Regions from separate parts of the Glutamicibacter protophormiae genome, predicted to be linked through region 3. Evidence: riboswitches for the same ligand, from Rfam matches in the RefSeq annotation. Region 3 holds a riboswitch; each other region holds the start of a gene.
What was found. A riboswitch is a leader RNA that binds a small molecule or an ion and turns the genes downstream of it on or off. The one in region 3 is predicted to bind S-adenosylmethionine.

Region 1 (2,194 bases), 640 kb from region 3:
TTCGGCGGCCAGTTTCAGCTGGCCGGTGCGCGCATTGGCGATGGATGTGTAGGCGATCAGCGACACATCAACACGCCGGGCGGCATTGACGACGTTCTCATGCTGCGGGATCCGGTGTCCGACATCGCTGCCGGAAATCAGCAGCAGCCGGTCGACGCCTTCGAGGGCCGCGACGAGCGTGTGCGCCGCGTTGTAGTCGGCGGCGCGGGTCTCCACGCCCTTGGCTGCCAGGGCTTCGAGCTTCTGAGGGGATCTGCCGAGCGCGACCAAGCTGTCCGCTGGGGCGCCCCGGGATAACAGTGCATCGATGACGAGGGTGCCGAGTTTTCCGGTGGCTCCGGCGACTGCGATCTTCATGGGGTTCCTCCGTTGGCTTCCGTGGACCCCAGCCTATTCGCAGAGGCCCGGGATCGTAAGGATTCAGCGGGTGAAGCGTTGTCGGTGTGGACCGCAGGGCCGCCCGAATCATGAAGACCTGCAGCCAGGGCCTGAATACAAGGAATTCCTTTCGATTCGATGGGCGTCGCCGCCAGCTGATATTGGCGTCCGGTATGCAAAGGGCGCAGCTGGTACGGAAAATTCTCCACCTGCATCAGCACTCGTCGAGCCAGAAAAACACTGGGGAGAACCGAGCCACTTGTGGTGCCGTTGCAGCAGGAGCTAAAACGGGCTCCCTGAAAGCTGGACTGCGGAATCAGGAGCAGGAGCCCAACCAGCCGTCGTCAAGTGTGCGCTTTGATCGGCGTCACATAACGCCACAAGGCAATTTGTTACGTCAAATATGGCGTGAAACTCGCGGGGTACCACTTTTTCCATGACTTCATGACGTATTCCTTACGTCACGCTTGGTCACATGCGATTCCGTGTTCGACACTGAAATTGTTCAAGAAATTGGACGCCACACCATCCAGAGCGACTGAGAGACCTGGCTCGTTGACGTCGCAGCAACCACCCGATAGCGGGATCGGTGCTAAGGCCAGGACCGATGGAGATTGCTAGATTTCGCAACGGTTCTTCAAGGGGAGTGCTCTGCCTTCCCTCGAATTCGCAACAACCGGATCGTTGAATATCAGGCGTAATCCTCGGCTCAAATACCGAGAGGAACTTACGAATATGCGTACTGCGCACCTGAGTTTGAAAGCGGCGGCACTTGTTGCCGTCCTGGGCCTGACCCTGACCGCATGCGGCGGAAATTCGACTACCGCAGCTCCGGCTGAAGGTGCTCCCGCTGCCGCCGGCGATCCGGTTGAAGGCGGTACCTTTACCTTTGCCGAAGTTACCCCGATTAACAACTGGCAGACGCAGGCGGCGCGCTTCTATGAGAAGGCAAACGTCCTGAACTCGGTCCTGGACCGCCTGACCTACTTCGATGCGGAGTCCGGCAAGCTCGTTGGATGGATCGCTGAGGACTTCAAAGCAAACAACGACCAGACTGAATTCACGTTCACCATTCGTGACGGGGTGACGTTCTCCGATGGATCCGCGCTGGACGCGGAAGCGGTCAAGCTCAACCTTGACGCGCTGGGCCTGGGCATCAAGGACGCGCAGGTCGCTCCGAACGTGGACTTCGGCGCCTATAAGTCGGCGGAGGTCCTCGGCAAGAACCAGGTGAAGGTGACGCTCAAACGTCCAGACGCCAACTTCCTGCGTGCCACCTCGTCCGTCGCAGCAGGCTTGGTTTCCCCGAAGACCTTGAAGCTGGATAACGCAGGACAGTCCGCTATCGCGAAGATCGTGGGCTCTGGCCCGTTCGTCTTCGAATCGGAAAAGCCGGACGAGGAAGTTGTCTTCACCAGCCGAGACGACTACGCGTGGGCACCCGAAACCGCAGAAAACCAGGGCGATGCCTATCTGGACAAACTGGTGATCAAGTACCTACCTGAGGTAGCCAGCCGCGCTGGCGCTGCGCAGTCCGGTCAGGTTGACCTTGTCCGCGGACTGCAGCCGGTGGACGAACAGGTGCTGGCAGCCAACGGGGGCCAAGTCTTCGCCGCGCAGGGTGTCGACCTGACCACCAACCAAGCTGCCGTGCGCATCGGTTCCGGCAAGCTGGAAGACGTCAAGGTTCGCCAGGCTCTCCAGATCGGTATCGATCGCCAGGCAATCAAGGACACCGTGCTGTCCGAGAGCTACGTGGTGGCCGGTTCGGTCCTGAACCACAAGGCCCCGGGCTTCGTCGACTTGTCGTCCGAAA
Region 2 (2,194 bases), 630 kb from region 3:
TCAGCTGCTCGTCCTGCAGGCGCAGCACGTCTTCGACGAAGGCGATGTGCGCACGCCAGAGCTGCCCGATGTGGGAATCCGCCTCGGAAAGTTCGATCAGCAGGCGGAAGACGTCGCTGAGTCTGGCACCGTGGCCGCCGTTGGCGACCGGAAGGCGCAACGCCCCGAAACGCTCGCGGTTCAGCAACCCCACCTGCTCGAAGGGCAAGATGCGGTTGCGGTCCCGGTCCTTGGCTCCGGCGGCAATCTGGGCGAACACCGGACGGAAAATCGCGGCGAGGCGCTCGTAGTCTTCGTCGGCTCCCGGACCGGGAGTCACCTTGAGCAACTGGCGGGTCGGACGCTCTTCGGTGAATTCATCGAGCTCCAGCGCATTGCCGGCTCCCGGCGTGCTCAGCGTGTTGAAGTCCACCTCGAGATTGTTTTGGGGTGCGCCAAAAGACATAAAAAAGTCCTCGATTCTTTCCATCGATCCTGGCGGTAGCACCGTCCCGGCTAAAGGTGGTTGCTGCGGCGTCGTGGAGCCAGATCTCTCAGCCGCTCTGGATGGGTCGTAATCATTTGTAGCCGTAACAAACGGGCGATTCCAAGCCCCGAAGTCATATTTTGTCGCCGAAAGACTTGCTGTTGCAGAACCCGACGGGTGCTCTATGCGGTGAACCGCCGAAGATGACCCAAGCATGGAGGGTAAAAATCGATCAAACCGTCATTCAATGAAATAAATAACGAAATATCCCACAGCTCGCGCGGTCATATCGAAGATTTTTCATGTTACGCAGGATTTGCAATGAAATCGTTCGAATGCATGTAATAGACCTGTAACCATCCCGAGCGGCCGAGAGATCTGGCTCTATGACGCCGCAGCAACCACCGTTGAATCCTAGGATTCCCGGCCGGTGCTACCGCCAGGACCGATGGAGATGATCATGGCCACTGCCTTCGCCCTGCCTCAGACCGCCGACAGCACCAGCACGTCCACCGCACTGCCCGTCGACTTCCGAAATGTCTCGCGTACGTTCACCACAAAGAATGAACAGCGCACAGTTCTCGCGGACGTCAACCTGCACATCGATGCAGGCCAAGTCGTGGCGATCCTCGGTGCCAGCGGCTGCGGCAAGTCAACACTCCTGCGTTCGGTTTCAGGTCTGGATCACCCTTCGAGTGGCGCGGTCTTCACCGGCGTCCGGGAAGTCAACGACATCAACGAACTTTGCGCGGTAGCATTCCAAGAACCGCGATTGCTTCCCTGGCGTTCGGTGCGAGAGAACATCTCGCTCGGACTGGCTCCGGGAACCAGCAGGCTGGAAGGCAACGAACTCATTGACCAGCTTCTGGAGCTGACCGGACTGAGCCACGCGGCCGACCTGCGGCCACGCGAGATTTCCGGTGGCATGGCACAGCGGGTTTCCCTTGCCAGGGCGCTGGCACGCCGCCCTGGCGTGCTGCTGCTCGATGAACCATTTGGCGCTTTAGATGCTCTGACCCGCCTGAAAATGCAGGACTTACTGCTGTCGATCCATGCATCGTTCCCAACGACCGTATTGATGGTGACCCACGATGTCGACGAAGCTTTGACTCTCGCCGATCGCGTTGTGGTTCTTGGACGTCGTAACGACCAGCAGTCGGCAACGGTCATTGAAGACCTCCGGCTGGAGGCTCCCCACCCCCGTAGCCACAGCAACGAGCAGTTCGTTGCCAACCGGGCAAGGCTCCTTGGCCTTCTGGGCGTAGACGCCACAAACCACTAGCGCCAGCTTCGCCGACGCACTTTCTCTTCAACGGCTGCACTTTCGCGGCCGCTGCACTCGCACGCACAAATCAAGGAATTCTCATGCTCGCAAACCACTTCACCCGTCGCACCGCATTGTCTCTCGCAGCCTTGGCAGTTGGCGCCGTTGCACTGTCAGGCTGCGCCGGCGAAAACGCTTCGGCCGCAGGCGACGGCAAGACGCTGTCCATCGACTTTGCCACCTACAACCCGCTGAGCCTAGTTCTCAAGGAAAAGGGATGGCTGGATGCGGCAGCCAAGGAGCAGGGAGTCACCGTCGAATGGATCCAGTCCGCCGGATCGAACAAGGCCAACGAAGCGCTGCGCGCAGACGCAGTTCAGGTCGGCTCCACCGCAGGATCCGCCGCACTGCTGGCCCGCTCCAACGGCTCGCCGATCAAGACCATCTCGCTCTACTCGCAGCCT
Region 3 (2,194 bases):
GCCGCGAACAAGGCGCTGGCCTACGCGGCCTCGCCCTACGCCTCGGTGGCCGCCCAGCTGACCTGGGTGACCGACTTCCGCGAAGACATCCCCAAGATCGACGTGCCGGCGCTGATCGTGCACGGCACTGCGGACCAAATCCTGCCGATCGACGTCACCGGACGGCGCTTCGCCGCGGCGCTGCCGGCCGCCGAGTACCACGAGGTCGAGGGCGCGCCGCACGGGCTGCTGTGGACCCATGCCAAGGAGGTCAACGACCTGCTGCTGGGCTTCCTCTCCCGCTAGCCGGCTCCGAATTCGGCGGCCGCCACGAGCTCTAAGAGCGCAGCTACTCGGGCAACCACGAGAACGTGCGCATCGAGATGCTGATGCACGCCAAGCAGTCCGGCGCCGTCGGCCTGATGAACGGCATGGTCGAACAGTGCATGGGCGAATACAACCTGGATGGCTGGACCGTTCCGGACCTGTTCAACAGCGACGACGTCAACGCCTTCATGAAGCGCGGGCGCTGACCCGCTGAACCCTTCGAAACCTCCGGATGGCCCCGCCGCCCGGAGGTTTCGCCGTGCCCGGCGCGCGGCACACCGCGTCCCGCAGGCGTCATGCGGCGACATGTTCGGCGCTCCGGCCCGCCGCGCGCCGGCCGAATATGACGCCGTCTTGCGGTGCGTTCCGCCGCGTGACGGCGCGGTTCCCGAGCGCTCCGGGGGCGTGCTTGAATCGGTGCACACCATCCAGAGCGGCTGAGAGACCTGGCTCCGCGACGCCGCAGCAAACCTGCACTTCCGCAGGCAGTGCTACCGCCAGGTTCGATGGAGCCCGGGAACCCCGGAATCCCTCGGAACACGATGTCCAAGGAGCCCGATCATGACCGTCACCGCACTGCCCCGCGTCCCCTACGCCGGCACCGCCAGCGAGACCGAACTGGAGCACTGGCGCGGCATCGCCCGCCAGGTCGCCGGCACCCTGGCCGCCGACGCGCTGGCCCGCGACCGCGCCAACGCGCAGCCCTTCGCGGAGGTGCGGCTCTTGCGCGAGGCAGGGCTGCTGGACCTGCTGGCCCCCGCCGAATTCGGCGGCGCCGGAGGGCACTTCGAGACCGCCTTCGAGGTCATCCGCATCCTGGCCGCCGCCGACGGGTCGATCTCCCAGCTGCTGGCCTACCACTACATCAACCAGTCTTCCATCGCGTTCTACGCCCCGGCCGAGGCGCAGGCCGCCTGGTGGCGGCGCACCGTGGAGGAACGCTGGCTGTGGGGCGACTCGGTCAACCCGGTGGACCCGACCCTCGTGCTGACCCGCGAGGGCGCCGGCTACCGGCTGAACGGCGCCAAGCGCTTCTCCACCGGATCCGGGGTGGGCGAGGTGATCGTCGTGAACGCCCAGGTCGAAGGCACCGGCGAGCTGCTGGCCTTCGTGGTGCCGCGCGATGCGCAGGGGCTGGAGATCGTCGACGACTGGGACTACCTGGGCCAGCGGCTGAGCGCGTCGAACTCGCTGGTGTACCGCAACGTGCGCATCGAGCCGGCCGACGTGCTGGGCCCGGTCACCGACGAGCCGGTCTCCACCCTGCTCACCCCGGGCATCCAGCTGGCCTTCGCCAACTTCTACGTGGGCATCGCCGAGGGCGCGCTGGAACGCGGCAAGCAGATCCTGCTGGGGCGCAAGAACGCCTGGTTCCTCTCAGCGGCGGAGACCTACTCGCAGGATCCGGTGTTCCAGCGCACCGTGGGCGAGCTGAAGGCCCGCACCGCCGCCGTCGCCGCCCTGGCCGAGAAGCTGGGCCGCAGGTTCGATGCGCTGCTCTCGCTGGCCGGCGCGGTCACCCAGCCGCAGCGCGCGGAACTGGCCGTGGCGATCGCGGAGCTGAAGGTCGTGGCCACCGAGGCCGGCGTGGAGGTCGCCAACCGCATCTTCGAGGTCACTGGTTCCTCCTCCACCCAGAGCGGCGTCGGGCTGGACCTGTTCTGGCGCAACGTGCGCACGCACTCGCTGCACGACCCGGTGGACTACAAGAAGATCGAGGTCGGCGCGTACTTCCTGCGCGGCGAATCGCAGCCGCTGTCGCTGTACACCTAAACATTCCACCGCCTGAAAGGACCGCACCATGACCGCACTTGCCACCCGCACCCGCCTGGCAGAACTCACCGCCCGCTTCGCCCCGCACTTCGAGAAGATCGCGGCCGGCGCCGCC
Region 4 (2,194 bases), 430 kb from region 3:
TGGCGGAGGATCGAATAGCCTAGGAAATCGCTATGGGCTACGGGGCATTGCAAGCGAAGCCGGTCGTAGGCAGCGATCTGGTTGGCGAGCGCTTCGGGATCCTTGGGGTCCCACTGGACAATTTCCTGCGCAGGCATGGCAGTTCTATCCGGTCCTTAGCCTTCGCAGTCAGCCTATGAGTGCCACACTGCGGAAACAAGACTCTGTGTACAGCATGGCGTCGCCCATGAAGCGGGCAACGCCATGCTGATCAGCTAGTTGTTCGAATCCAGAGAGATCTTGGTGCTCACCGGCACCGGGTTGGCGAACAGGTCCAGTACAGGGCAGTGGGCATCGACGGCCTGCCGCAGTTCATCGTAGCGTTCAGCGGATTCCGGGCCGGAGATCTGCACGTCCAGGTCTACCGAGGTGAAGCCCGGGCGGATCGACTTGTCGATGCCGAACAGGCCGCGTACATCCAGATTTCCGTTGGCCACGATCTTCACGTCGTCAACCTGGATATTCAACTGCTCGGCATAGAGGCGGTAGATAACCACTTGGCAGGAGATCAGGGCGCCCAGTGCATATTCGACCGGGCTCGCTGCCAGGTCGTCGCCGCCCAGGGCCGCAGGCTCGTCCACGGTGAAGGTGTGCTTTCCGGAGATGATGTTGCTGGCTACCGAACCGAAGCCCTCGCCCTGGACAATGAAGGTCAGCTTGGCGCTGTCCGGGGCGGTGGAGATGCGTTCGCCCCAGCCGGTGCCAGCCTGCTGCAGGCGGGCGGAGCGGTCTTCGGCAACGGAAATGGTGGAAGCTGCGGTAGACATGAGGAATTGATCCCCTTTCTGGCGCAAGGGGCGCCATCGCTTACGAACCTGTCTTTCAGGTCCGTCGAATCATCACCTGGAGCACCCCGCACAATGACGCGAATAGGGTTGCCGTCCAACCAGCCAGGGCTTGTGTGATTGGAACTCGTGATTCAGTAGTTACTTTTCTACCGGGTTTCTCCGGTGTTGGTAAATAGCAGTCTTCATGTTTCGTCACAGGGCAAACTGTCTGTCGCACCGATAGAATTGGGACTGAAATCCGCGCAGGCTCAGCGCGGCCGCCCACCCGAGAAGTTGCGTGTATGGATTACCAGCTAACACCCGTTGCCGCTCAGACACTAGTGACCGAGGAAGAATACGCCGCAGGTTGGGCTATCGCCAACGAGGGACAGGTATCCATCCACGACCGGAAACAGACCCCGGGAATGTCCGCCGTATTCGGCTGGGTGAATAATGCGTTCGTAGTGGTCCAGTTGTCGATCCAGGGTACGAATATCAGCTTCAGCAGTCGCTGCGATGCCCACGAAGGGGAGTACTCCTGCGAGCATGTCGCCGCTCTGCTCGTCGAGGCAACCCAGATCGACGGTGGGGGCTTCAGAGTTACGGATGCAGTAAGGCCACAAGATACTTGGAAGATGCCGCAGGTCGCGCAGTGGGAACGAACCCTGAAACGGCTGCTCCCACACGTTCCTGAGAGCAGTGAGTTCGAAGACGAGCTTGAAGAAGAGCCCTTGGGCCTCATCCTGAAGGTCGTTGCGGCCACCCGTTTTGGCAGGCCAAGCGTGCATCTCAATGCACGTCCCGCACGCAGGGGAGCGCGCAGCCCGTGGGTGCAGACCGGGGTGTCATGGCGCAAACTGCCTTTCGACGACCGCTTCGCCAAGGAACAGCGCCGCGCGGCCAACGAACTGGTCATGCTCAACGAGCGCGCACAACACGACCTGTACGGACATGTTTGGGATGCCACCGACTGGATCACCCTGAATAACCTTCCCGGCAAGGATCTGCGTGAAGCCTTCGAACGGATCAGGGAATCCGGGATCCACCTTGTCAACGGGAATGCCAGCAACCGCGCCGACGTGGCCCTAACCGATCTGGCCGGGTCCGCTTTCCTGGACCTGCGGCGCAGCGAGAGCGGCTTGACAGTTGAGGGCATCATCCGTGGGCCGAACGGCGAAACCGAGCATGTCCTGGCGTTGGGAAACCCTCCAACGCTGGTGGCCTACGCCGATAAACCCCTGGACAAAACCAAGGATCTTTCCATTGCCCCGCTGGATGAAGCCGTCGGCCAAGAGCTTAAGGATCTCATCAGCTCCGGTGCCATGGTGGTTCCGGCCGAAGACATCCAAGACTTCGAAGCCCGATTCCTGAATTCCCTCCGGCAGGTA

Region 1: linked by a shared signal. The riboswitch ahead of JQN66_RS01425 (ABC transporter substrate-binding protein) and the one ahead of JQN66_RS16175 (acyl-CoA dehydrogenase family protein) in region 3 are both predicted to bind S-adenosylmethionine.
Region 2: linked by a shared signal. The riboswitch ahead of JQN66_RS01380 (ABC transporter ATP-binding protein) and the one ahead of JQN66_RS16175 (acyl-CoA dehydrogenase family protein) in region 3 are both predicted to bind S-adenosylmethionine.
Region 4: linked by a shared signal. The riboswitch ahead of JQN66_RS14225 (OsmC family protein) and the one ahead of JQN66_RS16175 (acyl-CoA dehydrogenase family protein) in region 3 are both predicted to bind S-adenosylmethionine.

What each region holds. Positions count from the first base shown of each region.
Region 1 is NZ_CP069806.1:283,244-285,437, forward strand. Features, by position in the region: gene JQN66_RS01420 (SDR family oxidoreductase) at 1-357, opposite strand, end outside; SAM riboswitch class I at 901-992, shown strand; gene JQN66_RS01425 (ABC transporter substrate-binding protein) at 1,114-2,194, shown strand, end outside.
Region 2 is NZ_CP069806.1:273,443-275,636, reverse strand. Features, by position in the region: gene JQN66_RS01385 (acyl-CoA dehydrogenase family protein) at 1-445, opposite strand, end outside; SAM riboswitch class I at 463-553, opposite strand; SAM riboswitch class I at 820-921, shown strand; gene JQN66_RS01380 (ABC transporter ATP-binding protein) at 927-1,748, shown strand; gene JQN66_RS01375 (aliphatic sulfonate ABC transporter substrate-binding protein) at 1,832-2,194, shown strand, end outside.
Region 3 is NZ_CP069806.1:3,462,554-3,464,747, reverse strand. Features, by position in the region: gene JQN66_RS16185 (alpha/beta fold hydrolase) at 1-285, shown strand, start outside; gene JQN66_RS16180 (hypothetical protein) at 351-512, shown strand; SAM riboswitch class I at 728-819, shown strand; gene JQN66_RS16175 (acyl-CoA dehydrogenase family protein) at 868-2,079, shown strand; gene JQN66_RS16170 (acyl-CoA dehydrogenase family protein) at 2,108-2,194, shown strand, end outside.
Region 4 is NZ_CP069806.1:3,036,219-3,038,412, reverse strand. Features, by position in the region: gene JQN66_RS14230 (cytochrome P450) at 1-137, opposite strand, end outside; gene JQN66_RS14225 (OsmC family protein) at 255-806, opposite strand; SAM riboswitch class IV at 838-959, opposite strand; gene JQN66_RS14220 (DEAD/DEAH box helicase) at 1,109-2,194, shown strand, end outside.